One region of the Glutamicibacter nicotianae genome, then DNA from elsewhere that is predicted to be linked to it. Evidence: riboswitches for the same ligand, from Rfam matches in the RefSeq annotation. Region 1 holds a riboswitch; each other region holds the start of a gene.
The links. A riboswitch is a leader RNA that binds a small molecule or an ion and turns the genes downstream of it on or off. The one in region 1 is predicted to bind thiamine pyrophosphate.
Positions count from the first base shown of each region.

Region 2: another riboswitch for thiamine pyrophosphate. It lies ahead of JOE62_RS13645 (ECF transporter S component); the one in region 1 lies ahead of thiC (phosphomethylpyrimidine synthase ThiC).
Region 3: another riboswitch for thiamine pyrophosphate. It lies ahead of thiM (hydroxyethylthiazole kinase); the one in region 1 lies ahead of thiC (phosphomethylpyrimidine synthase ThiC).

Region 1 is NZ_JAFBCH010000001.1:2,704,128-2,714,114, reverse strand. Features, by position in the region: gene JOE62_RS12960 (DEAD/DEAH box helicase) at 151-2,046, shown strand; gene thiC (phosphomethylpyrimidine synthase ThiC) at 2,135-3,877, opposite strand; TPP riboswitch at 3,874-3,981, opposite strand; tRNA gene JOE62_RS12950 (tRNA-Thr) at 4,258-4,329, opposite strand; tRNA gene JOE62_RS12945 (tRNA-Thr) at 4,860-4,931, shown strand; tRNA gene JOE62_RS12940 (tRNA-Met) at 4,979-5,055, shown strand; gene JOE62_RS12935 (GTP pyrophosphokinase) at 5,148-5,924, opposite strand; gene JOE62_RS12930 (DUF2797 domain-containing protein) at 6,164-7,105, shown strand; gene JOE62_RS12925 (hypothetical protein) at 7,190-7,465, shown strand; gene JOE62_RS12920 (FAS1-like dehydratase domain-containing protein) at 7,567-8,013, shown strand; gene JOE62_RS12915 (MaoC family dehydratase) at 8,016-8,456, shown strand; gene JOE62_RS12910 (MFS transporter) at 8,459-9,661, shown strand; gene JOE62_RS12905 (UDP-N-acetylmuramate dehydrogenase) at 9,715-9,987, shown strand, end outside.
Region 2 is NZ_JAFBCH010000001.1:2,861,234-2,871,220, reverse strand. Features, by position in the region: gene JOE62_RS13680 (Na+/H+ antiporter subunit A) at 1-1,508, shown strand, start outside; gene JOE62_RS13675 (Na(+)/H(+) antiporter subunit C) at 1,505-1,954, shown strand; gene JOE62_RS13670 (Na+/H+ antiporter subunit D) at 1,951-3,552, shown strand; gene JOE62_RS13665 (Na+/H+ antiporter subunit E) at 3,564-4,190, shown strand; gene JOE62_RS13660 (MrpF/PhaF family protein) at 4,193-4,459, shown strand; gene mnhG (monovalent cation/H(+) antiporter subunit G) at 4,459-4,860, shown strand; gene JOE62_RS13650 (DUF4235 domain-containing protein) at 4,921-5,172, opposite strand; TPP riboswitch at 5,248-5,368, shown strand; gene JOE62_RS13645 (ECF transporter S component) at 5,431-6,039, shown strand; gene JOE62_RS13640 (ATP-binding cassette domain-containing protein) at 6,036-8,363, shown strand; gene JOE62_RS13635 (aminodeoxychorismate lyase) at 8,360-9,235, opposite strand; gene cls (cardiolipin synthase) at 9,401-9,987, shown strand, end outside.
Region 3 is NZ_JAFBCH010000001.1:316,899-326,885, reverse strand. Features, by position in the region: gene JOE62_RS01645 (amino acid permease) at 1-1,358, opposite strand, end outside; gene JOE62_RS01640 (aldehyde dehydrogenase family protein) at 1,438-2,871, opposite strand; gene JOE62_RS01635 (hypothetical protein) at 2,961-4,490, shown strand; gene JOE62_RS01630 (GntR family transcriptional regulator) at 4,487-4,855, shown strand; TPP riboswitch at 4,890-4,984, shown strand; gene thiM (hydroxyethylthiazole kinase) at 4,974-5,768, shown strand; gene thiE (thiamine phosphate synthase) at 5,761-6,402, shown strand; gene thiD (bifunctional hydroxymethylpyrimidine kinase/phosphomethylpyrimidine kinase) at 6,399-7,823, shown strand; gene JOE62_RS01610 (uracil-xanthine permease family protein) at 7,850-9,133, shown strand; gene JOE62_RS01605 (sugar porter family MFS transporter) at 9,350-9,987, shown strand, end outside.

The DNA.
Region 1 (9,987 bases):
TTTTCCGCAAAGTGTGTGCGGGTCTTTATGTCATAGGGGAGCGCTTGATGAGCGTGACTTGTATCTGACTGTGCAGCCTATACGTCGTTTCTTTGGGGACGGCCAAGGCCTATCCCCAAACGAATGAGGTAATTCTTCGTGTCTTCTGACATGCCCGTAAACACCAACGACAACCAGACCCCGGAAGAGCCAACCGTGCTCTTCTCCGAGCTTGGCCTGGATGCCCGCGTGCTTGCATCGCTTGCCGACCTTGGCTACGAGAAGCCATCGCCAATCCAGGCAGCGACCATTCCACTGCTCCTCGAAGGCCGCGACGTTGTCGGCCTGGCCCAGACCGGTACCGGCAAGACCGCTGCTTTCGCACTGCCTGCCCTGTCCCGCATGGCCGAACTGGCTGACACCAATGGCCCAGCCAAGACCCCGCAGATCCTGGTCTTGGCTCCAACCCGCGAGCTGGCCCTCCAGGTCGCCGAGGCCTTCACCTCCTACGCCAAGTACCTGCCGAACTTCACCGTTCTGCCAGTGTACGGCGGCTCCCCATACGGCCCGCAGCTCAACGGCCTGCGCCGTGGCGCACAGGTAGTCGTGGGCACCCCAGGCCGTGTGATCGACCATATCAACAAGGGTTCCCTCGACCTGTCGAACCTGCAGTACGTGGTGCTGGACGAGGCCGATGAAATGCTGCGCATGGGCTTTGCCGAAGAGGTCGACAAGATCCTCGAAGCGACTCCGGAAGAGAAGCAGGTTGCCCTGTTCTCGGCCACCATGCCGCGCACCATCCGCCGCATCGCCTCTGAATACCTGCGCAACCCGCAGGAAGTTGCCGTGAAGTCCAAGCAGTCCACCGGTACCAACATCACCCAGCGCTTCCTGCAGGTCATGGGCGCGCACAAGCTTGACGCCATGACCCGCATCCTCGAATCCGAGGAATTCGACGGCGTGATCACCTTCGTGCGCACCAAGATGGCTACCGAAGACCTGGCCGACAAGCTCAAGGCCCGCGGCTTCACCGCCGCCGCCATCAACGGCGACATCCCGCAGCAGCAGCGCGAGCGCACCGTCGAGAACCTGCGCTCGGGCAAGATCGACATCCTGGTGGCTACCGACGTGGCAGCCCGCGGCCTGGACGTCGAGCGAATTTCGCACGTGATCAACTTCGACATCCCGCATGACACCGAGTCCTACGTGCACCGCATCGGCCGCACCGGCCGTGCCGGCCGCAAGGGCGACGCAATCCTGTTCATGACCCCGCGCGAGAAGTACCTGCTGCGTGCCATCGAGAAGGCGACCCGCCAGCCGGTGACCCAGATGCAGCTGCCGTCGCTGGATTCGGTCAACGACCGCCGCATCCAGAAGTTCACCGACCGCATCGACAAGACCATCAGCGGCCAGGACCTGACTACTTTCCGCGAGATCGTGGAGAAGTTCGCTGCCGAGCACGAGGACCTGGACCACCTCGAAATCGCGGCTGCACTGGCTTTGATGGCCCAGGGCGGACGCCCGCTGCTGATGACCGAGCCGGTCATGTCGCCTGCGAAGAAGGCCCGCATGGATCGCCCGGAGCGTGGCGAACGCGGTGAGCGCGGTCCACGTGCCCGCAAGACCGCTGCCGAGGGCAACGCCATGTACCGTCTGGCAGTTGGCCGCCGCAACCGCGTTCAGCCAGGCTCGATCGTTGGCGCACTGGCCAACGAGGGCGGCTTCGATTCTTCGGAAATCGGCGGCATCGACATCCGATCGGACCACACCCTGGTGGAGCTGCCAGCAGAGCTGAGCAAGGACCAGTGGCGTGCACTTTCCAAGACGCGCATCGGCGGCGAAGCCATCGATCTCCAGCTCGACAATGGCCGCAGCCCGCGCCGTGATGACGATGGCGACCGCGGAGGTTTCCGTGGTAGCCGTGGCGGCTACGGTGGCGGACGCAATGGCGGCCGTGGTGGATTCGGTGGCGGACGCAATGGCGGCCGTGGCGGATTCGGTGGCGGACGCGGCGGCAAGGACCGCTACAGCGAATCGAACCGCAGCGGTGGACGTCGCGACTACTAAGCCTGCAGCTACAGCTGAGTAGCACTGGATAACGCCCTTGGGGCAAGCCGAAAGCTTGCTCCAAGGGCGTTATCGCATGCCGGGCTAATTATTCGGCAGGGGTCCCTACCGGAATCTCATCCCCGAGATAGACCGTGCCGCCGCTTTCCAGGAACTGCCGGCTCTTCTGCGCCATCCCGGCCAAGGCCGCTTGTGCCTCGGCCGAGCCGTATTCGTCGCGGATGTCCTGGGAAATGCGCATGGAGCAGAATTTCGGCCCGCACATGGAACAGAAGTGTGCGGTCTTCGCCGGCTCGGCCGGCAGAGTCTCGTCATGGAATTCCTGCGCGGTGACCGGGTCTAGGGATAACGCGAACTGGTCATTCCAGCGGAATTCGAAACGAGCCTTGCTCAGCGCATCATCACGGGCCGTGGCACCCGGATGCCCCTTGGCCAGATCTGCCGCGTGAGCCGCGATCTTGTAGGTGATCACGCCGGTCTTCACGTCATCCCGGTTGGGCAGCCCCAGATGCTCCTTGGGCGTGACATAGCAGAGCATTGCGGTACCGTAGCGGGCGATCTCCGTGGCACCGATGGCGCTGGTGATGTGGTCGTAGCCCGGCGCGATGTCGGTGACCAGCGGGCCCAAGGTGTAGAACGGGGCCCCGTCGCACAATTCCTGCTGGCGCTCCACATTCTCGCGCACCAGATGGAACGGGATATGCCCCGGTCCCTCGACCATCACCTGCACGTCGTAGTGCCAGGCGCGCTTGGTCAACTCGGCCAGCGTGTCCAGCTCGGCGAACTGGGCTGCGTCGTTTGCGTCCGCAATGGAGCCCGGGCGCAGCCCGTCGCCCAGCGAGAAGGCGACGTCGTACTGCGCGAATATCTCGCACAGCTCATCGAAGTGGGTGTAGAGGAAATTCTCCTGGTGGTGCGCCAGGCACCATCCGGCCATGATGGACCCGCCGCGTGAAACCATGCCGGTAACCCGGTTGGCGGTCAGTGGGATGTAGCGCAGCAGCACGCCAGCATGGATGGTCATGTAGTCCACGCCCTGCTCGCACTGCTCGATGACAGTGTCGCGGAAGATCTCCCAGGTCAGCTTGTTGGCTTCGCCATTGACCTTCTCCAGCGCCTGGTAGATCGGCACGGTGCCGATGGGCACGGGGGAGTTGCGGATGATCCATTCTCGGGTGGTGTGGATGTCATCTCCGGTGGACAGGTCCATCACCGTGTCGGCACCCCATTTGGCGGCCCATTGGAGCTTGGAGACCTCTTCTGCGATGGAGCTGGTCACCGCCGAGTTGCCGATATTCGCATTGATCTTGACCAGGAACGCCTTGCCGATGATCATCGGCTCGGATTCCGGGTGGTTGATGTTCGCCGGGATGATGGCTCGTCCGGCCGCGAGCTCGCTGCGCACCAGTTCTACATCGCATTCCTCGCGCAGCGCCACATAGCGCATTTCCGGGGTGATGATCCCGGCACGTGCATAGTGCATCTGCGTTACGCGCGCTCCGCCAACGGCCCGCAGCGGAGGGGCTGAACGTCCAGCCCATTCCGCGCTGGCCGTGCCGCGGCGGACCGCCGAGCGCCCGTCGTCGTGCAGATTGCGCTCGCGGCCTGCGTAAGCCTCCACATCCCCGCGCTCCAGGATCCATTGCTCGCGGAAGGGCGGCAAGCCCTGGGTCGGTTCGCTTCCCGGTCCGCTGGTCCGATACACCGACAGCGGCTCGTTGGGCTTTCCATTGGGAGAGTCTGCCAGATGGATCTGCGTGACGGGAACAGAAATTCCCGCAGATTCGCGGTAGGCAAGGGTGTGGGCAGGGTGCTGTTCAAATTGTTCCACTGGGGAAACTCACTTCCTTCGCCGGCATGACCCGGACAGGTTCAACGGTCGCGGACGGCGATAGCCCGATCTCAGCCCTTGCCAGGGCACCCGTGTGGTCGCGAACAACATAGCACGCTTGGGAGGAGGAAACGCAAATCCAGTGGTCAGAAGGGTGACAGCAATTCAGGATGCGGGCACTGGCCCGGCGGCAGGAGCTAGCTTGTACAAGCGATCAGCCTCTTGCAGCGCGAATCGGGAATCTGGGGAAGACGGCGTGGCAGAAGACTGGCGAAGCAGCGCGGGCGAAGGCTGAGGCGATGGCCGCGCGATGGGGCACTAAGAGCGGCAGATAAACGAAAAGAGAAGCAATCTGGAATCAGATTGCTTCTCTCATTGCGAGCCCCCTGCCGGAATCGATCCGGCGACCTCGTTCTTACCAAGAACGCGCTCTACCACTGAGCTAAGGGGGCAACAGGTAAATACTTTACACAGGTTTTCGAGGTTTGCAAAATCCCCCGGGGATTTGTTGCTGACGTCACAATATTCCTAATCAAGACGGAAATGGGAGTCGGGTTGCCTAGGTGAATTCCGTGCGCGTGAGAGCTTGCTTCATGCTTCCTGGATTACTTTCGCGGCGCGTTGTGGCGACTCCGCGCACCGGATGCCAGATGCCCTTCCAGGCAATCCATAATCCCAGGGTCGAGGGACTGGGGGAGTTGAGCCTCCTGTGTTTTGCGTGGGAGGTCTGTGGTTCTGCCACGAGGGAAAGTGTCGCGGGATCTTATCCTGCGAGTCTGGTCGAATCCGCGATTGACCACAAGGGACACCTCAGTGAGCATCGTCACCCGAGCGCCTTTTGTCCCAGTCTTCGTCCTTGAAGGTCTATGGTGAGTGGCTAATCTCAATTTGACTAGTGGTTTTATGGAAATTTCGGGGTGTTTTCCAGGTCGGTTTGCCGATTTTTCTTTGCCGGGAAATGCGTGTAGAGTATTTACTCGTTGCCCCCTTAGCTCAGTGGTAGAGCGCGTTCTTGGTAAGAACGAGGTCGCCGGATCGATTCCGGCAGGGGGCTCTGAGTGAGAAGCTTTCTTGGCTTCTACTGGATTGTTTCTCACTTGTGGCGGCGTAGCTCAGCTGGTTAGAGCGCACGACTCATAATCGTGAGGTCCCGGGATCGAGTCCCGGCGCCGCTACCAAATCAAAGATCCTCGGCTTCGGCTGAGGATCTTTTTTGGTTTCCGGGTTCGAAGCGGTCTTCAGGGACCCGTCGTTTCGAAGCCAATAACGCTTAGTTGTCCGCACCCTTTTCAGGGCTCCTTGTGCTGGCTTGCTGTGCCAGCGAGAGCAGTCCCTGGAAGGCCTTCGTATCGAAATTCGTCTCTTGTCCTGCTGCATCATTGGCATCATGGCCGTGTACTTCGGTATGCAAGCGTTGCATTTGCATATCGAGTTTCGTTGCAACAGCTGCCGCATCGGCGAGCTCCTGTACTAGATGTTCTGGAACCTCCCCCTCGTACTTGTAGAAAATTTTATGCTCCAGGCTTGCCCAGAAATCCTGGGCGATCGTGCGGATTTGCAACTCCACTACGACGTCGACAGGGCCGTCGGATAAGAAGACCGGAATTTGCACAATTGCATGGACACTTTTATAGCCGCTTGGCTTCGGGTTCTTGATGTAATCCTTGATCTGGATGACCTTCAGGTCATTTTGAGCGGTCAAGGTGTTCAGGACCTTATAGATGTCCTTGACGAAACTGCAGGTAATGCGCACACCCGCAATATCGCTGATGTTCTCGCGTATGGCAGTAAGGGACGGCGCGATGGCCCGGCGGGCAACCTTGCGCATGATGCTCTCCGGAGTTTTCACCCGGGAGCTGACGTGCTCGATTGGATTGTATTTGTGCAAGTACAAGAACTCTTCACGCAAGATCGAGACCTTGGTCAGCACTTCGTCCACCGCAAACTGGTATTCCATCATGAAGCGCTGGAAATCGTGGTGGAAGGCCTTCGTCAATCGCTGCAACTCGGCCGGGGACGGGGTAGTTCCAGCAGCCGTGATTGCCACTGCACGCGTCTCGTCATCAAATGGGACTGAAATCCTGGATCACCTCAACAGATTGTGGCCCGGTCCGCGGTACGTTTCCGGTGCAGTTTCAGCCTAAGGGCATCTCCTAAGAATTAGGCCAGAACCAAACGGGAATTCGTCCAGCTAACTTTCGGACTTTGCGAATCGGCCAACCTGCCCACCGGACCTGGCCCTCTGCAGTGAACTATCGTTGGAGGTGAAACTTCAGAAAGGTCCTGATGGAATTCGCTTCAGCTACCCGGCAGCTATGCCACGGCATCAGCTTCGCAGAACACGAACCCGCTCCGATGCTCCGGCTGCGCAGCGGCGAAACCTGGGGGACCGAGTACCTGGAAGCGGGGCGTTCACTGGCCCTGGAGATCGGAGAACTGAAGTTCTGCCTGGGCTACATCACGATGAACGCCGACGGCTCGCGCAATACGCTGACATGCCCCAAGAACAAGGCCCTGCGCACCGGCACCCAATGCGAGAGCTGCCGCCGGCTGGACCAGTCGAAGTTCATGCACCATTTCCACAAGACCGGCGAAGCCCCCGAAGGCCTACGCAAGTACCTGGAACAGCCGCACTTCTTGTATATCGCCAGCTTCGCCCACGGAGTGACCAAGGTCGGCACCACCTCGGCCCAGAGCAAATGGACACGGCTGGCGCAGCAGGGCGCAGTCATTGCGCGCTATGTCGCCCGCGCCACTGACGGGGCGGCCATCCGGGTGATCGAAGACCTGGTTACCGAGCATGTGGGCCTGAGCCAGCAGGTGCGGCAGAAGTCCAAGGTCAAGGGCTTGGCCAGCTGGGAACTGGACTACGCCCAGCTTGATCAGATCAACGCCGACGCGGCAGGCCGGGCCAGGGACTTCCTCGGCGCGCAGCGCGGCATGGAGATCTTTGGCGTGCAATTGCGCGACGAGCTGTGGGAGCAGCCGGCCTTCGCCCGCCCGGTCATTGGCGCCTGGGATGCGCATGCGCTGCATGCCTGGACCACGACCCTGCCCGGAAGCACCGTGAACCTGCGCATCCGCGGCGTGCTGGGACAGAGCATCCTCGCCGACAGCGGCGATGGCACCACCCTGCGCTTGCTGGATGCCGCCGAGCTGAAAACCCGCGAGGTCGCGGTGGTGGAGCAGCGCGGGGACTTCAAGGAAGAGCAATCCGCCCTGTTCTGAGGCCGGAGCGCTGTCGGGGGAGTCACGCGGAAATGCCCCGGCGGCAATGAGCGCTCCCGGCCCGGGCTGAACTAGACTTGAGCCATGACCAACACTCCTTGGGAATCCGCCTCGCCCCGCTACAAGAAGCTCGTCTTCGCCGCCATGGGGATCATGGGCGTGGGCATTATCCTGGCCATCATCGGCGCCAACATTCCGTCCCTGCCCACGGTCTACATCGCGATCGGCATCATGGTCATCGGCATGCTCTGCCACATCGCCAGCCTGGTCGTCCGGGCCAAGGACGCACGCCAGTGGCGCATCGACAACGGCCTCGCCGCGCCACAGGCCAACAAGCGCCCCGCCGACGGGCAGAACTAGGCTCTCGCAAGAATTCCACAGTGTGACCGGGCAGCTGCGCCCGGATTTCGTATCCAGCGGCATCCACGCCCGGCCACGTCCAACAACGTTCAGGAGAACCCATGGGTATCAACCCCGACCTGGTAGGGCGCATCTACCCTGCCGGCGAGTCCTACCAGGTAGGCCGCGAGAAGATCCGCGAATTCGCCGCCGCCACCAAAGCCGCCAACCGGGCGCATTACGACGTGCAGGCAGCCCGCGAGCTGGGCTACAGCGACGTTGTCGCCCCGCCGACCTTCGCAATCATCATCGCCCAGCGGGCCGACGCGCAGCTGATCTCCGACCCGGCCAGCGGCATCGACTTCTCCCGCGTGGTGCATGCCGACCAGCGCTTCACCCACCACCGACCGATCGTGGCCGGCGATGAACTGCTTGCCGAGCTCTACGTGGACCAGATCCGCGAGATGGGCGCCGGCGCGATGATCACCACCCGCGCCGAAATCACCACCGCGGCCGGCGAGAAGATCGCCACCACCGTTTCATCGCTACTGGTACGAGCTGAGGACTAAGCATGATTGAATTCGAAAGCCTCGAAAAGGGACAGGTCATTGGCTCGCACACGGTGCAGGTCAACCGCGCGGACCTGGTTCGCTATGCCGGAGCCTCGGGCGACTTCAATCCGATCCACTGGAATGAGCGCTTCGCCAAGGAGGTGGAACTGCCTTCGGTGATCGCCCATGGCATGTTCACCATGGGTTCGGTCATCGACCTGGTCTCGCAGTGGGTAGGGAACCCGGGCGCCATCATCGACTACCAGACCCGTTTCACCAAGCCGGTCGTCGTCGAGGACCCGGAAGGCTCCAACCCATCGGAGCATGAAGGCACCACCATCTCGGTGGAAGGCAAGGTCGGCGCCTTGGACGCCGAGGCCCGCACCGCCCGCATCGACCTGGCAGTCTCGGCCGATGGAGCCAAGGTGCTGCTCAAGTGCCAGGCAGTGGTGCAGCTCTAGGCATGCAGCTTCCAGGTGATGCGCAGCGGCCGGCAACCCAGTGGCGCAATGCGCTGATGGCCGCCTACCTGGCCAGCGGCCTGCTGATCTCGGCACTGGTCTCGCGCTTGCCAGCGGTGCGCGATGCCCTGGCGCTGGACCACGCCAGTGTCGGCCTGCTGCTGCTGTGCCTGAGTGCAGGGTCCTTCCTGTCCGTGTCGGTCTCGGGGCAGCTGGTCCTGCGGCTGGGCGCCACCAGCGTCATGCGCATCGCCGCGACTCTGGCCGCCGGCTCGCTGATCCTCGTCGGCGTCGGTGCCGGGATCTTCGGCAGCGCCGTCATCTGTGGCATCTTCCTCTTTGCCCAGGGACTGGGCACCGCCTCGTGGAATGTCGCCTCCAACGTCCAAGGCGCGGCCATGGAACGGGCTCTGGGCAAGAGCATCATGCCTGCCCTGCACGGCTTCTTCTCCATTGGCACGGTAATCGGCGCCGGCGCCGGCGCGCTGGGCGCACGCCTGCAGATCCCGCTGCAGTACCACTACGGCTTCATGGGCCTTCTCATCATCGCCACGGTCCTGTTCAGCGCACGATTCTACGGCGAAGACTTCAGCCGGACCCCGCGCACCAGCAGCAACGGGTCCACGCTGAAGAAGGCCTGGACCGAACCGCAGACCGTGCTCCTGGGCGTGCTGGTGCTGGGCATGGCCCTGGCCGAAGGCGCTGCCGGAGACTGGGTGGCCATGGCGCTGGTGGACGGGTACCAGACGAAGGAAGGCATGGGAGCCATCGGCTACGGCGTCTTCGTGACCGCCATGACCCTGACCCGCCTGCTCTCCGGCGATTTGATCCTGCGGATGGGCAGGGTTTTCATGATCCGTGCCAGCGCCATCAGCGCGCTGGTTGGCGTGCTGCTCTTCGCCTTCGGCAACAATCTGCCCCTGGCCTTCGTGGCCTTGGCCATCTGGGGCATGGGCGTGGCCCTGACCTTCCCGTTGGCCATGAGTGCTGCCTCGGATGATCCGGTGCATGCGGCGACCCGCGTCTCGGTGGTGTCCACCATCGGGTACGGCGCGTTCCTCGGCGGCCCGCCACTGCTGGGCCTGCTGGCCGAAGTCATCGGACTGCTGCCCGCCCTGGGTTCCATCTCCATCCTGGTGGTTGTGGCCTTCTGCCTGTCCTCGAATGCCGCCGGAAGCCGTGCCGGCGGCGAGCCCAAGGCCTAGCACGCGACCCTGGCCGCAGACCATCGTCCTCATACCGAAAGTAAACTGAAGCAATGCTGAAGAACCTGACCACGACCCGCGTCGGCGGGCCAGCCAGGCTTATGGTGACCGCAACCAGCGAAGCCGAACTGGCTCACGCAGTAGCCGCAGCCGATGCTGCTGGGCAGGACGTCCTGCTCATTGGCGGGGGCTCCAACCTGGTGATCTCGGATGACGGCTTCCCGGGTGTTGCCGTGCAGATTGCCACCCGTGGACTGCACCTGGACGAGCAGCCGAATGGCAAGGTGCTGCTGCGTGCCGCCGCCGGCGAGAACTGGGACACGACC
Region 2 (9,987 bases), 160 kb from region 1:
ACTGGTCGGCCGCGCAGGGCGGACCGGGCAAGATGCACTTGCTGCCCTTCGCCGGCTTCAACGCGGCCCTCGGGCTGAGTGCCATTTCCGTGGGCCTGGGCCTCTGCTTCTTCTGGCTGCGCCACCGCACCGACACCGGCGCCCCGCTGCGCCGGATGATCACCTCAGCCGAGGAAATCTATCGCATGTCGGTGAACGTGCTGGACAAGGTGGCCATTTGGATCACCGGTCGCACCCAGCGTGGTTCGCTGTCCTTTTACCTGGGCGTCATCCTGGCCGTGGTACTGGTGATTCCGCTGGCCATCGCGCTGACCGTCTACACCCCGTGGCCGACGAACTGGATCATTGCCGACCATCCGGCGCAGCTGCTGATCGGTGCGGTGATCATCGCCGGTGCGGTGGTTGCCATTACCGCGCCGAAGCGCTTCATGGCGGTGCTGATGGTTTCGGTAACCGGCTATGGCATGGTCGCGATCTTCGCCCTGCAAGGTGCCCCCGACCTGGCACTGACCCAGCTGCTGGTGGAGACCATCGTGCTGGTCTCCTTCGTGCTCGCCCTGCGTGCCTTGCCCAAGCGGCTGTGGGTAGGACTGACCAAGATCAAATGGGGCCGGGCGATCCTGGCGATCTCACTGGCCTTGACGGTCGTCTACATCGCCATCGCGATGATGGCCGCGCGCACCGAGGCACGCATTTCCCTGGCTTGGCCCGATCTGGCCTACTACGACGGATTCGGCAAGAACATCGTCAACGTGGCCCTGGTGGATATGCGCGTGTGGGATACCTTCGGCGAAATTACCGTGCTGGCGGCGGCAGCCACCGGTGTGGCGTCGCTGATCTTCGCCGGACGAAGCTTCGGCAACCGGGTACGCGCCCACCACGTGGCTCCGGGCAGCATCGACGCCGGCTCCGAAGCCATCGGCACCAAGGACTCGAAGGAAACCGAACTGCGCATCGCCCGGCGTTTCGCTTCCAGCTCCAACCAGGACTGGCTCATGGCCGGCAACACGCTCGTCGCTGAACGCCGCTCGATTATTTTCGAAGTTGTCACCCGGCTGATGTTCCACACCGTGCTGATCATGTCGGTGTACACGCTGCTGACCGGGCACAACACCCCAGGCGGCGGCTTTGCCGGCGGGCTGATTGCCGGTTTGGCGCTGACCATCCGCTACCTGGCCGGAGGCCGCGTGGAACTGTCCGAGTCGATGCGCATCGCTCCGGGCATGCTGATTGGCGGCGGCATTGCGCTGGCCGGCCTGGCCGGCATCGTGCCGCTGCTGCTGGGCGATGGAATCTTCACCACTTATGCCCTGGAATTCTGGTTCTTCGGCGAGCATAAGTTCGTTTCCTCAACGATTTTCGATATTGGAGTGTATCTGGTGGTCCTTGGCCTCGTGCAGGATGTGCTGCGTTCCCTGGGCAGCGAAATCGATTCGCTGTCCGAAGGCCGCAGCCCGGTGGACCGCCACGATGAAATCCAGGCATCACGGACAGGAGTTGGCCGATGAGCGTGAATATCACCTTCCTCGTCGTCACCGGCGTGCTGCTGGCTGCCGGCTTCTACCTTGTGCTCGAACGCACACTGACCCGCGTGCTGCTGGGCATCATGCTGCTGGGCAACGGCATCAACCTGCTGCTCCTCACCAGTGGCGGCCGCAAGGGAGCGGCACCGCTGTTCAACCCCGACCTGCCTGCGGACGAGTATTCCGATCCGCTGCCGCAGGCGCTGATCCTCACAGCGATCGTGATTACCTTCGCGGTGACCGCGTTCCTGCTCGCGATGATCTACCGGTCCTGGACCTTGACCAGCGCCGATGAGCTCACCGATGACACCGAAGATATCAAGGTGTCCCAGAAGACCGCCTACGACGAGGAAGAGGACTCGCCGGTAGCTGAGGACACGACCGAATTCGTCGATGAAGAAGGCCGCCCAGTGCGCGAGGGGGAAGAGTGAATTTCCTGGATCTAGCCCCGTTGGCTGTGGTGCTGCCGATCTTCGGCGCCGGTGCCGCGTTCCTGGCCCGCCGCCAGGTCCGCATGCAGCGCCTGATCACTATCGGCATCCTCACCCTGACCCTGGTGCTCGAAGCCGGGATGCTCGCCGCCGTGTGGGGCGGGGAAAGCTACGCCATCCACATTGGCGGCTGGGACTCGCCTTTCGGCATCGCGCTGATGGTCGACGGGTTCAGCTCGTTCATGCTGCTGGTATCCACGGTTGTTTCGCTCGCCGTGCTGCTCTTCGCCACCAGCCAGGGCCTGGCCGATGGCGATGAGCCCGGACCGGTGTCGATTTTCCATCCGGCCTACCTGATCCTGCTCGCCGGCGTGTCCAACGCCTTCCTGGCAGCCGACCTCTTCAACCTGTATGTCGGATTCGAAATCCTGCTCACCGCCAGCTATGTGCTGCTGACTCTGGGCGGCACCGCTGAACGCATCCGCGCCGGCACCACCTATGTGGTGGTATCGGTGGTCTCCTCGGTGATCTTCCTGATGGCCATCGCGATGATCTACGCGGCCACCGGCACGGTGAACATGGCAGACCTCGCGGTGAAGCTGCCTGAATTGGGCCAGGGCCCGCAGCTGATCCTGCATGTGCTGCTGCTGATCGCCTTCGGCATCAAGGCCGCGGTCTTCCCGCTGTCGCTGTGGCTTCCGGACTCCTACCCGACCGCGCCGGCACCGGTCACCGCTGTGTTCGCCGGGCTGCTGACCAAGGTGGGCGTCTACGCGATCGTCCGCACCGAAACCCTGCTCTTCCCGGGCGGCTCGGTCAACGCCGGCCTGCTGGTGGTGTCCGCGCTGACCATGGTCATCGGCATCCTCGGTGCGCTGGCGCAGACGGACTTCAAGCGCATGCTCTCCTTCACGCTGACCAGCCACATCGGCTACCTGATCTTCGGCGTGGCAGTGGGCGGGCCGCTGGCCATCGCCGCGACCATCTACTATGTCGGCCACCACATCATCGTGCAGACCTCGCTGTTCATGGTGGCGGGCCTGATCGAACGCCGTGCCGGCAGCTCGAATGTCACCCGGCTCGGTTCGCTGGCCAAGCTGTCCCCGGCGCTCTCCCTGCTCTTCTTCATCCCGGCCATCAACCTGGGCGGCATCCCGCCATTCTCCGGGTTCCTGGGCAAGTTCGGGCTGCTGCATGCTGCCGCGCAGGACGCCGACCCGCTGACCTGGGTCGTGATCGGCGCCGGGCTGCTGACCAGCCTGCTGACCCTGCTGGCGATCATCCGCGTGTGGGCCCGCGTGTTCTGGCGCCGTGCCGCCGATGCCGAGGTGCCAAACCAGGAGCTGGTGGCCGAAGCGACGCAGGTCGCCGACGAGACGCTGGCCGGCGGCGCGCAGAACCCGCGCCTGGGCTTGAAGCTGGCCAAGCAGTTGGAAGCCGACTCCTTGCCCTGGGGCATGCGCTATGCCACCGGTTCGCTGGTGCTGGCGGGCATCGCCCTGACCGTCTTTGCCGGGCCGATCTTCGAATTCTGCGAGCGGGTGGCCGCTGAGCTGATCGCACGCGAACCATATATCAGCTCGATCTTGCCATTCTGATTGGAGGGATGATGCCGAACAAGAACTTTGAACCGCGCGACCAGCGCATCGATGATGCGCTGGATACCTCCGGCGTGCGCCACCGTGCGACACTCAAGCAGGAGTGGCCGCTCCTGCTGCTGCTGCTCTTCGTCTGGGGCGCCCTCTGGCAGGACTTCTCGCTGGCGAACATGATCTTCGGGGCGGTCATTGCCCTGGTGATCGTGAACCTGTTCCCGCTGCCGCCGGTAGTCCTTTCGGGCCGGATCAACCTCTGGTACTGCGTGAAGCTGTTCATCTGGTTCCTCGGACAGGTTGTCGCGGCCAGCGTCCACGTGGCCTGGCTGGCGGTGGCACGCGGAAAGAGCACCCGCAGCGCGATCATCGCCGTCCCGCTGCGCACCGGCTCGGACCTGATCGTGATGACCGTGGGCCACATGCTCACGCTGATCCCCGGATCCTTCGTGATCGACGTGGACCGCAGCTCCTCGACCCTGTACCTGCACTACATCAACATCCAGTCTCAGGAGGATGTGGAGAAGGCACGGGCAGCTATCCGGGACATCGAACGCCGGCTGATCATGGCCATCGGCAGCCGTGACGAGTACGAGGCGATCAAGAGCGAATGCGGACCGGACTTCGTCGCGAGGAAGGGATAAACATGCTGGATATCGTCATCTGGATCTGCGGCATCATGCTCGGGCTGGGCGCCATCGCCTGCCTGATCCGGGTTGCCAAGGGGCCATCAATCCTTGACAGGGTGCTTGCCCTGGACGTGATGCTGCTGATCATCTCCGCCGCCCTGTGCCTGGAGATGGTGCTGCACGAGCACACCGACTACATGCTGTTCGTGGTTGCCGCGTGCATGCTCGGCTTCATCGGCTCTGTGACCGTCTCGCGCTTCGTCTCGGATCAGAGGAATGCCTAATGGAACTCTTCCTCGATATCCTCGTCGCCATCCTGCTGATCCTCGGCTGCCTGATGTCCTTGATCGCAGGCATCGGCTTGCTGACCTTCCCGGACATGCTCACCCGCATGCATGCGGCCACCAAGCCGCAGGTGCTCGGCTTCCTGCTGATCTTCGCCGGGTTGGCCATCTACCTGCGCAGCTGGGCGGTCATCCCGGTCCTCGCGTTGGCTTGGGGCATGCAGCTGCTGACAGCGCCGGTTTCCGCCCACATGATCGGCCGTTCCGGCTACCGCACCAAGCACGCGGCCAAGGAAACCCTGTTCTCCGATGAGCTCAGCCTTGTGGTCAACAGGGTCAATGGCTCACCGCCCACCGGAGCAACACCGATGTCCAAGGCCGAAGGGCCAGAGGACAAGTAATGCGAAAAGAGCGGGAGCAGTTCAGCTGAACTGCTCCCGCTCTCGGCTTGCCGCCGAAGCCTATTTGGTGAACTTGGCAACAACCTTGTTGGCGCTGCGGTCGGCCACGGTCTGCATGATCGCTGCCACCAGGGCCGAGACGATCGCGAAGCCCAATGCGCGGCGGAAGGACGCTTCAGCCGCTTCCTCGGTGCCCTTGCGTGGCGCCTTGCTGCCGGTTGCCTTCAACCAAATGAAATCAACCAGCTTACCACCGAGCATGCCCGCGCCAACGGTGATGCCGGTAGTGACAAGTTTCTGCACTTTATCCATTTTTTCCTCGCGATCAAGCTCGTGACACATCGTTCCTCTGCCCAGCATACCTGCGGTATGGTGGGGGAGCAGTAATTATTCCGACAGGGGAGCGTCAGACTTCTACGAAGTCGCAGGACGCTGAGAGTGCGATGGATCGCAGACCCTCGAACCTGCCCCGGCTAGTACCGGCGAAGGAAGTCGAGCATCTCGGATGCGGATAGGCGCAGCATGCCCTCATTCCGTGCATCCCCCCTCCTTTCCACAGGAGGACCAACAATGAACGAAACAATTTCGAAGCATCGTACCGGCTGGCGTGTCGTCGATATCGTCGTGGCATCGGTGATCGCCGTGGCTTCAGGAGTCATTTTCTGGGCATGGAGTGCCGGCTACGGCCTGTTTTCGCTGGCCTTCGCGGCTTTCCCTCCAGCTACCGCGCTGCTCACCGGCATGTGGCTGTTCCCCGCGGTGCTCGGCGCATTGATTATCCGCAAGCCTGGCGCCGCGATCTACTGCGAGATGCTGGCCGCCGTGGTTGAAGCGCTGCTCGGCTCGCACTACGGGTTGACCGTGCTGATCTCCGGCCTGGTCCAGGGCCTGGGCGCGGAGCTGGTCTTCGCGGCATTCCGCTACCGCAAGTGGAACCTGGGCGTGGCACTTCTGGCAGGCCTGTCCTCCGGCCTGTTCGCCGGCGTTACCGAGGCATACATCCTGGCCTACTACGTCGAGTACACCGCCGGGATGAAGATCTTCCACGTGATCGCCACCGGAGTTTCCGGTCTGGTCATCGCCGGGCTGCTGTCCTGGCTGGCCACGCGCGGACTGGCGAAGACCGGTGCCCTGAGCGCACTGGCGAGCCGGCGTGCGCACCTGGAAACCGCAAAATGAGTTCAGTTGCCAATTCCGATGCCGCCTCGCTGACCCAGCGCGGAGCGTCAATCACCGCAACTGGTTTCGGCTGGCAGCACTCGGAGCGGCAGGAACCTGCCATCTCGGGGCTGGATCTGCAGATCCACGCCGGTGAAAAGGTGCTGTTGCTCGGTCCATCCGGTGCCGGCAAGTCGACGTTGCTGCATGCAATGGCCGGGCTGCTGGAAGCCGATGAGGATCAGCAGCTTGCCGGACAGCTGCTGATTGATGGCAACGATGCGTTCAGCCGGAGCCACCCGGTGGGCTTGATGCAGCAGGACCCGGAAACCCAGGTCGTGCAAAGCAGGGTCGCCGATGATGTGGCCTTCGGAGCGGAGAACCTCGGGATGGATCCGGGCGTGATCCGCCAGCGGATCCCCGAAGTGCTGGACGCGGTCGGATTGGGCGCGCTGTCCTTCGACCACCGCACCCAGCAGCTCTCCGGCGGGCAGAAGCAGCGCTTGGCCCTGGCTGGCATCCTGGCCATGGAACCCGGCCTCATGCTGCTCGATGAACCGACCGCCAACGTGGACCCGCAGAGCATCGGGCCGTTGCGCGATGCGGTGCTGAACGCCGCGAAGCTATCCGGTGCCACGCTGGTTGTGGTCGAGCATCGGCTCGAAGCCTGGGCAGAGCATATGGACCGGGTTATCGTGCTGGAACCGGGCGGGGGAGTCGCGCACGACCTGGATCCGCGTCAGCTGTACACCGAAGAACCCGTGCGCCAGGAGCTGGCTGCCGCCGGGCTATGGGTTCCCGGATATGTTCCGCAGGTGGCACCGGCCGAGAACCTTGCCGGAGCTATGCTGCTTGAAGCGCGGCAGCTGGTCTGCGCCCGCACGGCTACCGCGCCGCATACCCAGGCGGTGGATATGGAAGTGCAGGCGGGCACCGCCACGGTGATTCTCGGCGAGAACGGCGCCGGCAAATCGACGCTGGCCCTGGCCTTGGGCGGTTTGCTGGCCCCGGCCAGCGGTGAGCTGACGGCCACCGCGCAACTGGCCGACGGCCTGGGCAATTCCCCGTTTGCTTGGAAAGCCGGTGCACTGATCGGGCGGATCGGCTCGGTCTTCCAGGAGCCCGAACACCAGTTCGTGACGCAGAGCGTCCGCGAAGAGCTGGCTTTCGCACCCAGCCGTGCGCAGGCGAGCAGCGCCAACGCGCCGAAGTACGACCCGGCCCAGGTCCAGGCGCGCGTCGATGCGTTGCTTGAACGCTTGGGGTTGGCGCATTTGGCTGAGGCGAATCCGTTCACGCTCTCCGGCGGAGAGAAGCGCCGGCTGTCCGTGGCCACCGTTTTGGCAGCCGCGCCAGAGGTGCTGATCCTCGATGAGCCGACATTCGGGCAGGATGCGAACACCTGGCGGGAGCTGGCCGGGTTACTGGTCGAAGAGCTGCAGCAGGGCACTGCGATCATTGCAGTCACCCACGATGAGCATTTTGCCTCGGTGCTCCAGGCCAATCAGCTGGTGCTCGCTTCCGGCACCCCGGATGCTGATGCCCCGCGCCAAGGGCCGGTGCTCGATGCGCCGGTAGGGCACAGCTGGCTGGCGAAGATCAATCCGCTGGCCAAGCTGGGTGCGGTGGCCGCGGCAACGCTGCCGCTGATCACCACCTTGGATTGGGTCTCGGCACTGGTGATTATCCTGGCGACCGTGGTGTTCTTCCCGCTGGCCGGGCTGAGCCTGCTGAAATTCCTCAAGCGTGCGTGGCCGTTGCTGCTTGCCGGGATCTTCGCGGCCTGGGGCATTGCCCTGGTGGGCCAGGACAGCGGCATGGTGTACGCGCAATTCGGCGCCTTCAGCATCACCGAGGGATCGGTAGCCGGCGGCATAGCCACCGGACTGCGCGCCTTCGCACTGGCCATCCCGTGCATCTTGCTGCTGGCCACCACGAACCCCAGCGATTTGGGCGGGGCGCTGTCCCAGCAGCTGAAGGTCCCGCACCGGTTTGTGCTCGGGGCGCTGGCAGGCATGCGATTGCTTGGGCTGATGGTGGAAGAATTCACCACGCTCACCCTGGCCCGGCGTGCTCGCGGTGTCGGAAACTTCGGCACCGTGGGCCAGCGTATCAGGGCAACCCTCGGCCAGGTGCTGGCGTTGCTGGTGCAGGCGATACGCCGCGCCGGACGGCTGGCAACCACGATGGAGGCCAAGGGGTTCGGCACGGCCAAGCGCACCTGGATTCGCACGGCCACCTTCACCTGGCGTGATGGCATGGTGCTGGCAACCGGAATCCTGCTTGGCACGGCCGCCATGGCTGCGGCCGTGCTGGCAGGGACCTACAACCTGGTGTGGTCCTAGCGGATTGCGTCGCTCAGGGCGCTGAGCTCCTCATGGAGCTCGGCGTCCAGCCGCAATGGCTTGGCATCGATGGTGCGCACCGGGGTGAGCAGGCGGATCGATGACACCAGCCACACGCCGTCGGCCTGGTACAGGTCCTCAGGGCGAAGCGGGCCATAGCCCAGCTCCCAGCCGTCCTGCGCCGCGGCATCGAAGATCGCGCTTTGCGTGGTGCCTGGCAGAATGCCGGTTTCCAGCATCGGGGTGAGCAGCCGCTTGGTCTCGCCATCGCGCTGGGCAACCAGCACGGTCGAGGTCGGAGCTTCGAGGATGATGCCGTCAGCCGAAGTGAAGATGACGTCATGGGCGCCGTGCTTGTGCGCGTAGCGCAGGGCGGCCATGTTGATCGAATAGGAGAGGGTCTTGGCGCCCATCATGAGCCATGGTGCGCGTTCGGCGAGCTTCGAGTCGTAGCCGCGGTCCAGCAGCAGGACATCCACGCCGGTTTCGCGCTGTTCCTTGCCCAGCGCCGGTGCCGGGGTGACGGTGACCCAGCAAATGGTGGGATCGCTGTCGTGCTCGCCGCGTGCAGCAACCAGCTTCACCACGGCCTCTTCGGCGCCGCCGGTGGCGTCGAAGTCGGCAACCGCGGTGTCGACCGCGGCATACCAGCTGCGCGAATCGGGGATGGCCAGGTCTGCAACTTCAGCAGAGATTGCCAACCGTGCCAGATGCGCTTCGAATTTGCGGACGGCCTGGTTGGTGTAGAGCATCGATTCGAAGATGCCATCACCTCGCGTGACTCCCTGTGCGGTGACCAGAAGTTGCGGTGCGGTGATATCGGCAAGACGTCCAGCCGGATAGGCAGGATCCAAGAATACAAGTGAGCTCATAAAGACAGATTATCGAACCCCAGCGTCTTCTGCGTGATTTCTGCGGGCGGAGATTCAGACAAGCAGGGGATTGTTCGATAAGCTAAGCGAAGGATTTTGGCCTGTATATCGCAGATCAGAGGCCGAAATGCCAACTTCGAGTGTATAGCCAAAGGGGGTGCCTACGTGTGGCCAAGCAATGAAGTCTTCTTGCAGATCGGCGGCGTTCTCTGGAGCGTGCTGGTGGCGATCGAGCTAGCGGTCCGCTACTTCATGATCGGGATCGTTCCGGGCAACCGGCGCCCCACCACCGCAATGGCATGGCTCTTGGCCATCTTCTTCCTGCCCGTGGTGGGACTTGTCGCCTATTGGCTTTTCGCCAACCCGCGTCTGTCGCGCAGCCGGCTGGAAAAGCAGCGCCGGGCCCATGATGAAATCATGAAGGCCACGAGCCACATGCAGCTGCCCGAAGAGTTCCATTCCCAGGAGGAATGGGTCGAATCGGCGGTCATGCTCAATCGCAACCTCGGTGCCATGCCGCTGGAAGGCGGAAACCAGGTTGAGGTCCTCTCCGATTATCGTGCCTCGCTTGACGCGATGCGCGTGGAAATCGAAAAGGCCACCCGCTATGTTCATATCCAGTTCTACATCATGGGCGATGACCCGGATTATGTTGGACCGGTACTCGATGCGCTGGAAGCGGCAGCGGATCGCGGCGTGCACGTCCGCTTGCTCTTCGACCACTTGGGAACCTTGCGCGTAAAGGGCTACAA
Region 3 (9,987 bases), 2.4 Mb from region 1:
GGCAGGCCGATGTAGCTGGAAGCCATCTGCAGCAGGTTTCCATCCAGGATGGCCTGGTAGTTCTGGCCGGCGATCACAACGATCAGGATCACGAAGGCAAGGATCGGACCCAGCGGGAACAGCGGCGCCTTGTACGGGAGCTTCGCCAGATCCTGTCCGCTGGCAATGTATGCCGTGCGGAACTTGTAGTGGCACACCGCGATGCCCACCCACGCGATGAACCCGGACAGGCCCGAGACGTTCAGCAGCCAGGTATAGGCCGAGCCCTGCCCGATGATCGCGGTCAGGAAGCCGAAGAGGCCCACCGATGCGGTCATCAGCATGGCCGGCATGGGCACGCCGCGCTTGTTCAAGCGGGCGAAGATCTTTGGCGCCTTGCCGTCCAGCGCCATCGAATAAAGCATGCGTGCAGAGGCATATAGCCCGGAGTTGCCCGCCGAGAGGATGGCCGAGAGGATCACCGCATTCATCAAGGCCGCGGCGAAGGCCACGCCTGCGCGCTCGAAGACCAGGGTGAATGGCGAGGTGGTGATATCAGATGCCTCGGAGGAGAGCAGCGACGGATCCAGGTATGGGATCAGCATGCCGATTACGAAGATCGCGCCGATGTAGAACAGCATGATCCGCCAGAAGATCGCCTTGATGGCCCGCGGGATATCGCGCTTGGGGTTCTCTGCCTCGCCGGCGGCCACGCCGATCAGCTCCGTGCCCTGGAAGGAGAAGCCGGCAATCATGAACACCGAGACGATCGACAGCCAGCCGCCAACGAATGGCGCCTCGCCCTCGGTCCAGTTGCTGAAACCTGGCGTGGAGTCGCCCAGGATGCCGAAGATCATTGCGACACCGCAGATCAGGAAGACCACTACGGTGATGACCTTGATCGCGGCCAACCAGTACTCGCCCTCGCCAAAGGCCTTGGCGGACAACGCGTTCAGGCCGGTGAGCAGCGCCAGGAAGACGGCAGCCCAGATCCATCCCGGAGTATCCGGGAACCAATAGGACATGATGATCCCGGCGGCTACCAGTTCGGCAGCCACGGTGATTGCCCAGTTGAACCAGTAGTTCCAGCCGATCGCGAAGCCGAAGTGGCGGTTCACGAAGACCGTCGCGTAGGTCTGGAAGGACCCGGCGACCGGAAGGCGGGCGCTCATTTCCCCCAGTGACTGCATCAGGAGCAGCACCATCAGGCCAATCAGCGCATAGGCCACCAGCGAACCACCGGGTCCTGCTTGCGCAATGGTGCCGCCGGAAGCGACGAAAAGTCCGGTACCAATCGAGCCGCCAATGGCAATCATCTGCATATGGCGAGCTTTGAGGCCACGCTTCAGACCGTCTTGGGACGGTGCGGGCTCAGTCATGCGTTACATCTCCTGATGCTTGAAAATTTCCAACCTATCAATCCAAGCACCCTGACAAGCCACAACACTATGAACCGCGCTACAGTAAGCGATCAATAATCTTTCGCTTAGCCCATGAATACGGAGGATATATTGCGCTCAGGGTGTCAACTACCGTCGTTTTGTTGAGTTCAGAGCGCATCTGTGAAAGCCGCTCGAATCCGTGCCTGCCATGGTAGGCCCCCATCCCGCTCGGTCCGATGCCGCCAAAAGGCAGGGTTGGAACGACCATCTGGACCAGCGGGGCATTATGCACGATTGAGCCGGCGCGCACCCGGTCGGAGAAGATCGACTGCAGCCGCGGGCTTTCGCTCATCAGGTAGGCAGCCAGCGGAGACGGCCTCCGGGCGATGAATTCGAGGGCCTCCTCGAAGCTTTCCACCTCGATCACTGGAAGAATTGGACCGAATATCTCCTCGGTCATCAAGCTTCCTTCAAGATCTGGATTGCGCATGATGCTCGGTGCGATGCGCAGTGTTTCCTCGTCATATTCGCCTCCGAAAACCACCTCGCCCTGCTCGAACATCGACAACAGCCGGTCGAAGTGCTTGCGGCTGACGATGCGGCCGTAGTCCGGGTGGGTCAACGGCTCCTTGCCGTAGAAGCTGGTGATGGCCTGGCCCAGGCGCTGGATGAGCTCAGTGGAGTCCCCAATGCTCAAGACATAATCCGGGGCCACGCAGGTCTGACCGGAATTCATGAATTTGGCATAGGCGAGGCGCTTTGCCGAAGCCAGCGAATCGTTTTCCACCACGGCCGGCGATTTTCCGCCCAATTCCAAAGTGGTTGGCGTCAGGTGCTTTGCCGCCGCGGCAGCCACGATCTTGGCCACGCGTTCACCGCCGGTGTAGAAGATATGGTCCCAGCGGGCGGCAAGCAGCTCGGTGGATGTGTCCACTCCTCCCTCAACGACCGCATAAACACGTTCATCCAGGTAGACCGGGAGGAACTTGGCCAAGACGCCCGAGGTGGCCGGAGCCAGCTCGGATGGCTTGATCACCGCGGCGTTGCCGGCGGCAATGGCCGCGACCAGCGGTGCGAGTACCAGCTGGACCGGGTAGTTCCAGGCGCCGATAATCAGCACGACGCCCAGCGGACGCGGCTCCACCTTGGCCATGGCCGGCTGCAGGGCCAGCGGAACTTTGACGCTGGTGGAATCCATCCATTCAGCGAGGTGGCGTTGGGCGAAATCTATTTCTGCGCGCACCACGTCGATCTCGGAGAACTTGGCCTCGGTGGCGCTCTTGCCCAGGTCTTTAGCCAGGGCCTGGACAAAGTCTTCCAGATGCTCGTCGAGCATCTTTTCCAGGGCCTTGAGCTGCTGCAGGCGGAAGCGTCGCGGATGCGTGATCCGGGTGTCAGCGGAACGCCGCAAATGGCTCAGAACTGTTGCGATGCGTGATGGATGCTCGTCCACCGGAGGTGCGGAATCGCCGACCGGTTCGGGCAACGGCGTGGAAGTAAACAGACCCATGTTTTGAGCGTACGGCAACGAGGCGGATATTCACTGATTAATTCACGAAGGGATTCAATATGTATCAAATAGTTGATACATTAATGGCCATGAGCCAGGTCCCGGCGAGCGCCATATCCATCGCTTTCGTTGGCGCAGTCATTTACCTGTGGTTGCGCTCCGTGGCGCATCGGCGTGAGGCACCGGCCATCGTCCGCGCCCAGTCGCACTCATTCTGGTGCGCATTGATCGCATTCTTCGCTTCGACTTCGTGGGATCTGCCTGAGACGTGGCGCATTCCTATGAACGGGACCGATTCGAGTTCGGTTTTCGCTGCAGCTCTCTCGCCGGGAATCTGGATTCTTCTCGTTTACCTCATTGGCTTGTTCACCTGGCCCAAGGAACTCCAGCCGGTGCGCACCGCCTCACTTGAGGCGCGCACCCTGGCGACGCCGTTCCCGAGGTCCCTGGGGATTTTCGTCGCGCTGTTGCTTCTGGCCGCGGTGGGATTGCTGTGGCCGGCCTCCCGCGTCGAAGGGAGCGTTGGCATCCCGGAGTCGGAAACCACTATGTTCGATTCTGATGGCAGCTACTCCTACACCTCTGCGGGCCCAACCGATGGCCTGCTGCCCGGAAACCAAATGCTCCCGGTCTTCATCGTGGCTCTGGCAGGTATCGTCGTGGCCGCCGGAGTGATTGCAGCAGTGATCCTGAACCGGCGCCCCTTGGCCGGCATCACCGCCGAAGACAACCAGGCCTTGCGCACGGTATGGCTCAACCGGTTGCTGCGCAATACCGGTATCGTGCTGCTGGCATTTTGCGTATCGGTGGCCAATTACTCGCAAGGCTATTCAACCGGTGGACCGTACGAGTTATTGAACTATGGCGCCCTTGCGGTGGCTCTTACGCTGTTCTTCTGGGGCCCGCGCACCACATTCTCGGCTCACTCCACCATCAGGGAACGGACCGCCTTCTCGCGCTTGCGAGATCAGCTCTTCGCATTGCAATACACCACGGCTACCCTTGCATTGCTCGCCGTTGCCATCGGCTGGTCATTCCTGCCCGTGGATGAGGAATTCCGGATGCCGACCAATGAACGAACTACGTGGATCCTGGTGCTCTTTGCCGGTGCGGCATTGCTCTACATCGTGCTCAATACGCTGTATCTGGGCTACGCCAGCAAGGTGCCTCGGCAGGCGAGTGCAGCACCAAAGCATCATGCACCCCTGCCCTTGTGGTCCTACATCGCCGCTGGCTTGCTGGTTGCCATCTGCGCTTACCTGCTATTGGATCCACCGCTGGAGACGCTTTGGGGGTTCGCTCCTCCGAACCGGGGACTAGTCATCGGGCTGTTGCTGCTGCTTGCGGCGGCGCATATGGGCTTCACCTGGTCCTGCCGCCGGGCGACTATTCCCTGGGCCGTCTCGCCAGCTGAAGAAATCTGGTATCGGCGGGTTCTGGAGCTGCGGTCAATGCGCGTTGCCACCAGCGCTGTGCTTGCCATGCTGCTGATTGGCTACGGCTTCCCAGCAGGCCTGGGGCTGTTTGCACTTCTGGTCTTCGTTGTCCCAGCGGTGATTTTCCTGGAGCGTCCTGGTACCGCGATGGTGCGTGCACAGCAGCCGACAGCAGCATCATGAGCACGCAAATCAGTATCGACCTCGCGGCGGCCACTGCACCCTACGAGCAGATCCGCTTGCAGATCGCCTCGCTGATCACCCTGGGAGAATTGCCCGCAGGCAGCAAGCTGCCCACCGTGCGCGCACTGGCCACCGACCTCGGCGTTGCTGCCGGAACGGTAGCGCGCGCCTACAAGGAACTGGAAGCCGAAGGTCTGATCACCTCCCGGCGGCGAGCCGGCACAGTGGTCAACGAACGGCTTCGGCCGGTGGATGCCAGCGAAGACTTGCTGGCCGCGGTGGATCACCTCTGGTCGCTGGCGGCCGCCCAGCAGGTCGATGCGGCCACGCTCAAGGCCTTGGTGGCGCGGCGCGAGCGTAAGTAACTTGTCCTTGGAACCGCTTGTGCGTACGCTCTATGGCAGTGACACGGGGTGTCGGAACAACCGACTGAGATGAGACCCGTTGAACCTGATCTAGTTCACGCTAGCGGAGGGATGTCGCATGGCTTTGCATGCAGTTGCCCAAGAATACCGGCAACAATCACCTTTGGTTTTCTGCCTGACCAACACCGTCGTAGCAAATTTCACCGCCAATGCCCTGCTGGCATCCGGCGCGTCCCCGGCCATGACGGATCTGCCCGGAGAGGCCGGCCCCTTCGCAAAGGCGGCTTCCGCCGTCTTGGTGAATCTGGGAACTCCGAGCACCGAGCAGCTGGCCGCCATGGAAGAAGCCGTGCAATCGGCGAGCGCAGCAGGCACCCCATGGATCCTTGATCCGGTGGCGGTCGGCGCCCTGCCGGTGCGCACGGATTTCGCGCGGCGCATTGCCCGGCAACGCCCGGCCCTGATTCGCGGCAACGCCTCGGAAATCCTGGCCCTGGCCGGACGGCAATCGGCTTCACGCGGTGTAGATGCCTTGGATGACGTCTCTGCCGCCTTGGCGGCTGGACGCGAGCTGGCCGAGCGGCATGACTGCGTGGTGGCCATTTCCGGCCAGTCCGATGCCATCATCGATGCCACGCGGACGGTCCTGGTGCACACCAACGGAATCGGCTTGACGCGGATCACCGGCGGCGGTTGCGCGTTGGGCGCGTTCTGCGCCGGCATGATTGCGGTCCACGATGACCCGTTCGAGGCCGCCATCGCGGCCCACGGCTTCTACGGGCTGGCCGCTGAAAAGGCCCTGGAGAACAGCACAGGTCCGGGCAGCTTCGCCGTCGCATTCATTGATGCGCTGTCCGCAACCGATCCAGAAGAACTTAAGACTTTGAAGCACGAGGAACTGAACCATGCATAATTACGGAGCCTACCTGGTAGCCAATACTGCCAGCTGCACCCCGCGCAGCACCCTGGAAGTGATCGAAGGCGCCGTCGCCGGAGGAATCCAGTGGATCCAGCTGCGCGCCAAGGATGAAACCGCCCGGGAATTCTTCGAGCTGGCCTGCGCGGCCGCCAAGCTCACCGAGGGCAAGGCCCAGTTGCTGATCAATGACCGCATCGATGTCTACCTCGCGGCGCGGGCTGCCGGCGCAGCCGTGAACGGCATCCATATCGGGCAAAAGGATGTGCCGGTGCAGTTGGCCCGGCAGATCATCGGCGAAGGTATCATCGGACTGAGCGCTTCCAGCGATGAGCAACTGGCCCAGGCGAACAAGGACGCCGCGGTCATCGACTATCTCGGTGTGGGGGCCGTCCGCGCCACCCCGACGAAGAAGGACCATCCCACTCCCCTGGGCCTCGACGGCTTTGCGCGTGCCACGACGCTGGCCTCACTGCCCTGCGTGGCAATCGGTGCCATTACCCACGAGGACGCGGCGGCCATCCGTGCCGGCGGCGGAGCGGGCATGGCAGTGGTCCGCGCCATCTGCAATGCAGAGGATCCGCAGCAGGCCAGCGCGCAGCTCGTTTCGGCATGGGAGGCCGCCAAATGAACATCTTGTCCATCGCAGGATCCGATCCTTCCGGTGGCGCCGGAATCCAGGCGGATCTGAAGGCCATTGCCGCCAACGGCGGCTACGGAATGTGCGTGATCACCGCCTTGACCGCGCAGAACACCCATGGGGTGTCCGGAGTGCAGGCGATCAGCGGCGATTTCGTCCTCGCCCAGCTTGAAGCCATCAGCGCGGATATCCGCATCGATGCAATCAAGATCGGGATGCTCGCCAACGCCGAGGTGATCCGCGCAGTCACCGGCTGGCTGGAAACCGTGGATGCTCCGGTAGTCCTGGACCCGGTCATGGTGGCCACCAGCGGAGACCGCCTGCTCGATGGCGAAGCGGCGCTCGATTCGCTGCTGGACCGGGCCACGGTGATCACCCCGAACCTGCTGGAACTGGCCAGCCTGCTGCGCGAGCCGGTAGCCGCATCATGGGACGAGGTGCTGCGCCAGGCCCAGCGCCTGGCGGCCAAGCACGATGCCCTGGTGCTGGCCAAGGGCGGGCATCTGGCCGGGGCGGTCTGCCCCGACGCGCTGGTAGCAGCGGACGGGGTGCGCTGCGAGCTGCACGGTGCGCGCCATGCCACCAAGAACACCCACGGCACCGGCTGTACCCTCTCCAGCGCCCTGGCCACCCGCTTCGCTGCCACCGGAGACTGGACCGCCGCGTTGGAGCAGTCCAAGGCGTATCTGTCAGCGGCAATTGCGGCGGCCGACCAGCTGCAGGTGGGCAGCGGGCACGGCCCGGTCAACCACTTCGCCGGGTTCTTCGCCGGCGCTGATCCGATGGCCGGCTGGTGGGAGGACATCGCGGGCCTGCGCGCGGGCATCGACGAGCTGGCGTTCATCATGCAGCTGGCCGACGGCAGCCTGGAACGCGAGAAGTTCGAGTACTACCTGGCCCAGGACGCCCTGTACCTGCAGCGCTACGCCCAGGTGCTCGCGCAGGCCAGCGCGCTGGCCCCGGACCTGGATGCGCAGCGCTTCTGGGCCAACGGCGCCGGTCAGATCCTCGAGGGCGAGCTGCAGCTGCACCGCAGCCACCTGGTGGAAGGGCTGGCGAACCCTTCGGCGACCACGCTGAACTACGTGAACCACCTGTCCTCCTGCACCGGGAGCTATGCGGAGCTGATCGCCGCAATCCTGCCGTGCTACTGGCTCTACCAGGACATCGGCAAGCGGCTGGCGGCGGCTAACCATGCCGGGCACCCCTACGGCGACTGGCTGGAGACCTATTCCTCCCCGGAATTCGACGAGGCCACCGCCCAGGCGATCGAGATGGTGCGCACCGCGTGGACGCTGGCCGACCCGGCGCTGCGAGAGAAAATGCGCCAGGCGTTCCTGCGTTCCAGCGAGCACGAGCTGGCGTTCTTCGCGCAGGCCCACGAGAACCGAGTAGAATTCTCTACGGCCTGAAACCCGCAGGGCCGGGAAGGGGAATCATGAGTTGGAGCATCCACGGCAACGGCAAGACCATCACCGAAGGCGAGGTAGTTGCCCCGGATGAGCGGCTGCATTGGCCGCAGACCGTTTCCATCGGCGCCCAGCACATCCTGGCGATGTTCGGCGCCACCATCCTGGTTCCGACGCTGACCGGATTCCCGGTGACCACCACCTTGCTGTTCACCGGCTTGGCCACCATCATCTTCCTGCTGATGACCAGGAACAAGGTGCCCAGCTACCTGGGTTCCTCCTTTGCCCTGATCGCCCCGGTGGTCGCGACCACCGGGTCGCACAGCATGTCCGGCGCCCTGGGCGGCATCGTGATGACCGGCGTGCTGCTGTTTATCGTCGGGCTGATCGTGCAGAAGACCGGCACCGGCTGGATCCATACCCTGATGCCGCCGGTGGTCATGGGCACCATCGTTGCGCTGATCGGCCTGAACCTGGCCAGCGCCACCCTGGCCCCGATGAAGGACTTCCCGCTGACCACCTTCCTGACGGTGATCTTCACCGTGGTGGCCACGGTGGCCTTCAAGGGCCTGCTGGGCCGGCTCTCGATCCTTGTCGGCTTGGTCTGCGGCTACCTGGTGGCGCTGGCCCAGGGCCAGGTGGACTTCTCCAAGGTGGGCGACGCCGCATGGTTCGGCTTGCCCGAGTTCCACACCCCGACCTTCCATTTCGATACCGCGCTGATGTTCCTGCCTGCGGTCTTCGTGCTGATCGCCGAGAATATCGGCCATGTGCGCACCGTGGGCGTGATGACCGGCCGCGACCTGTCGGCGTTCAACGGACGGGCGCTGATGGCTGATGGCGCCGCCAGCGTGCTCGCCGGTTTTGGCGGCGGCTCGGCGACCACCACCTACGCCGAGAACATCGGCGTCATGGCCGCCTCGCGCGTGTACTCCACCGCCGCCTACTGGATCGCCGCGATCGTGGCCATGTCCCTGGCCTTCCTGCCGAAGTTCGGCGCCTTGATCGGAACTATTCCGGTAGGCGTGATCGGCGGCCTGGGCATCGTGCTCTACGGCATGATCGGCATCGTCGGCGCGCGCCTGTGGATCGAAGCGAAGGTGGACTTCGGCAATCCGATCAACCTGATGACCGCGGGCACCGGCCTGATCATCGCAATCGCGGTGACCAGCGAAATCGCTTTCGGCCAGTTCCAGCTCGGCGGCATCGCCCTGGGCTCGATCGCCACCCTGGTGGTCTTCCACCTGATGAGTGCCGTGGCCAAGCTGCGCGGCAACGACTTGGCCGACGCGCATAAGAGCGCGAAAATCTAGCAAGAAATATTTCGGCAGGCCGGCAGTGCGCGTTAGCGCACTGCCGGCCTGCTTTTTAGCGCAGGAATTCCCCTGCTGGTCAGGCGTGAAACAAAACGGTTGTTCAGGCCACGCAAAACGTTAAAGTAAGGAATCCTTCCAAATTGTGATTGATCTCCCAAGAAAATTCGGAAAATCTGGATTCTGCGGCGCTCGAATCCGATAGCATGGCACATTGTGACTGCGACAACACCAGACGGAAAACTCTCCGCGCGACTCATCTTCATCGCCCTCGGTGCTGCCTTGGGCGGGTTCGTTTTCGGATATGACTCATCAATCGTCAACGGCACCGTGGACGCCGTCGAGCACGAATTCGGGCTCAACGCGGTAACCATCGGCTTCACCGTTTCCTGCGCCCTGCTCGGCGCGGCACTGGGAGCATGGGTGGCCGGCATGGTCTCCGAACGCGTGGGACGCGTGCGCACCATGCTCATCGCCTCCATCCTGCTGGCCGCATCGGCCCTCGGCTGCGGCCTGTCCTTCGGCGTGGCCGACCTGATCATCTGGCGCATCGTCGGCGGCATCGGCGTGGGCTTCGCCTCGGTGATCGCCCCTGCCTACATCGCCGAGGTCTCCCCCGCCGCGCACCGCGGACGCCTTGGCACCATGCAGCAGATGGCCATCGTGCTGGGCATCTTCGTGGCCTTCCTGGTCAGCGCGATGCTGGTCTTCGTGATGGGCTCGGCAGATGCCATCGGCCTATTCGGCTTGGCCGCCTGGCGCTGGATGTACCTGTCGCTGCTGGTTCCAGCGGCGCTCTACGGCCTGCTCTCGCTGCGACTTCCGGAATCCCCGCGCTATCTGGTCGAGCGCGG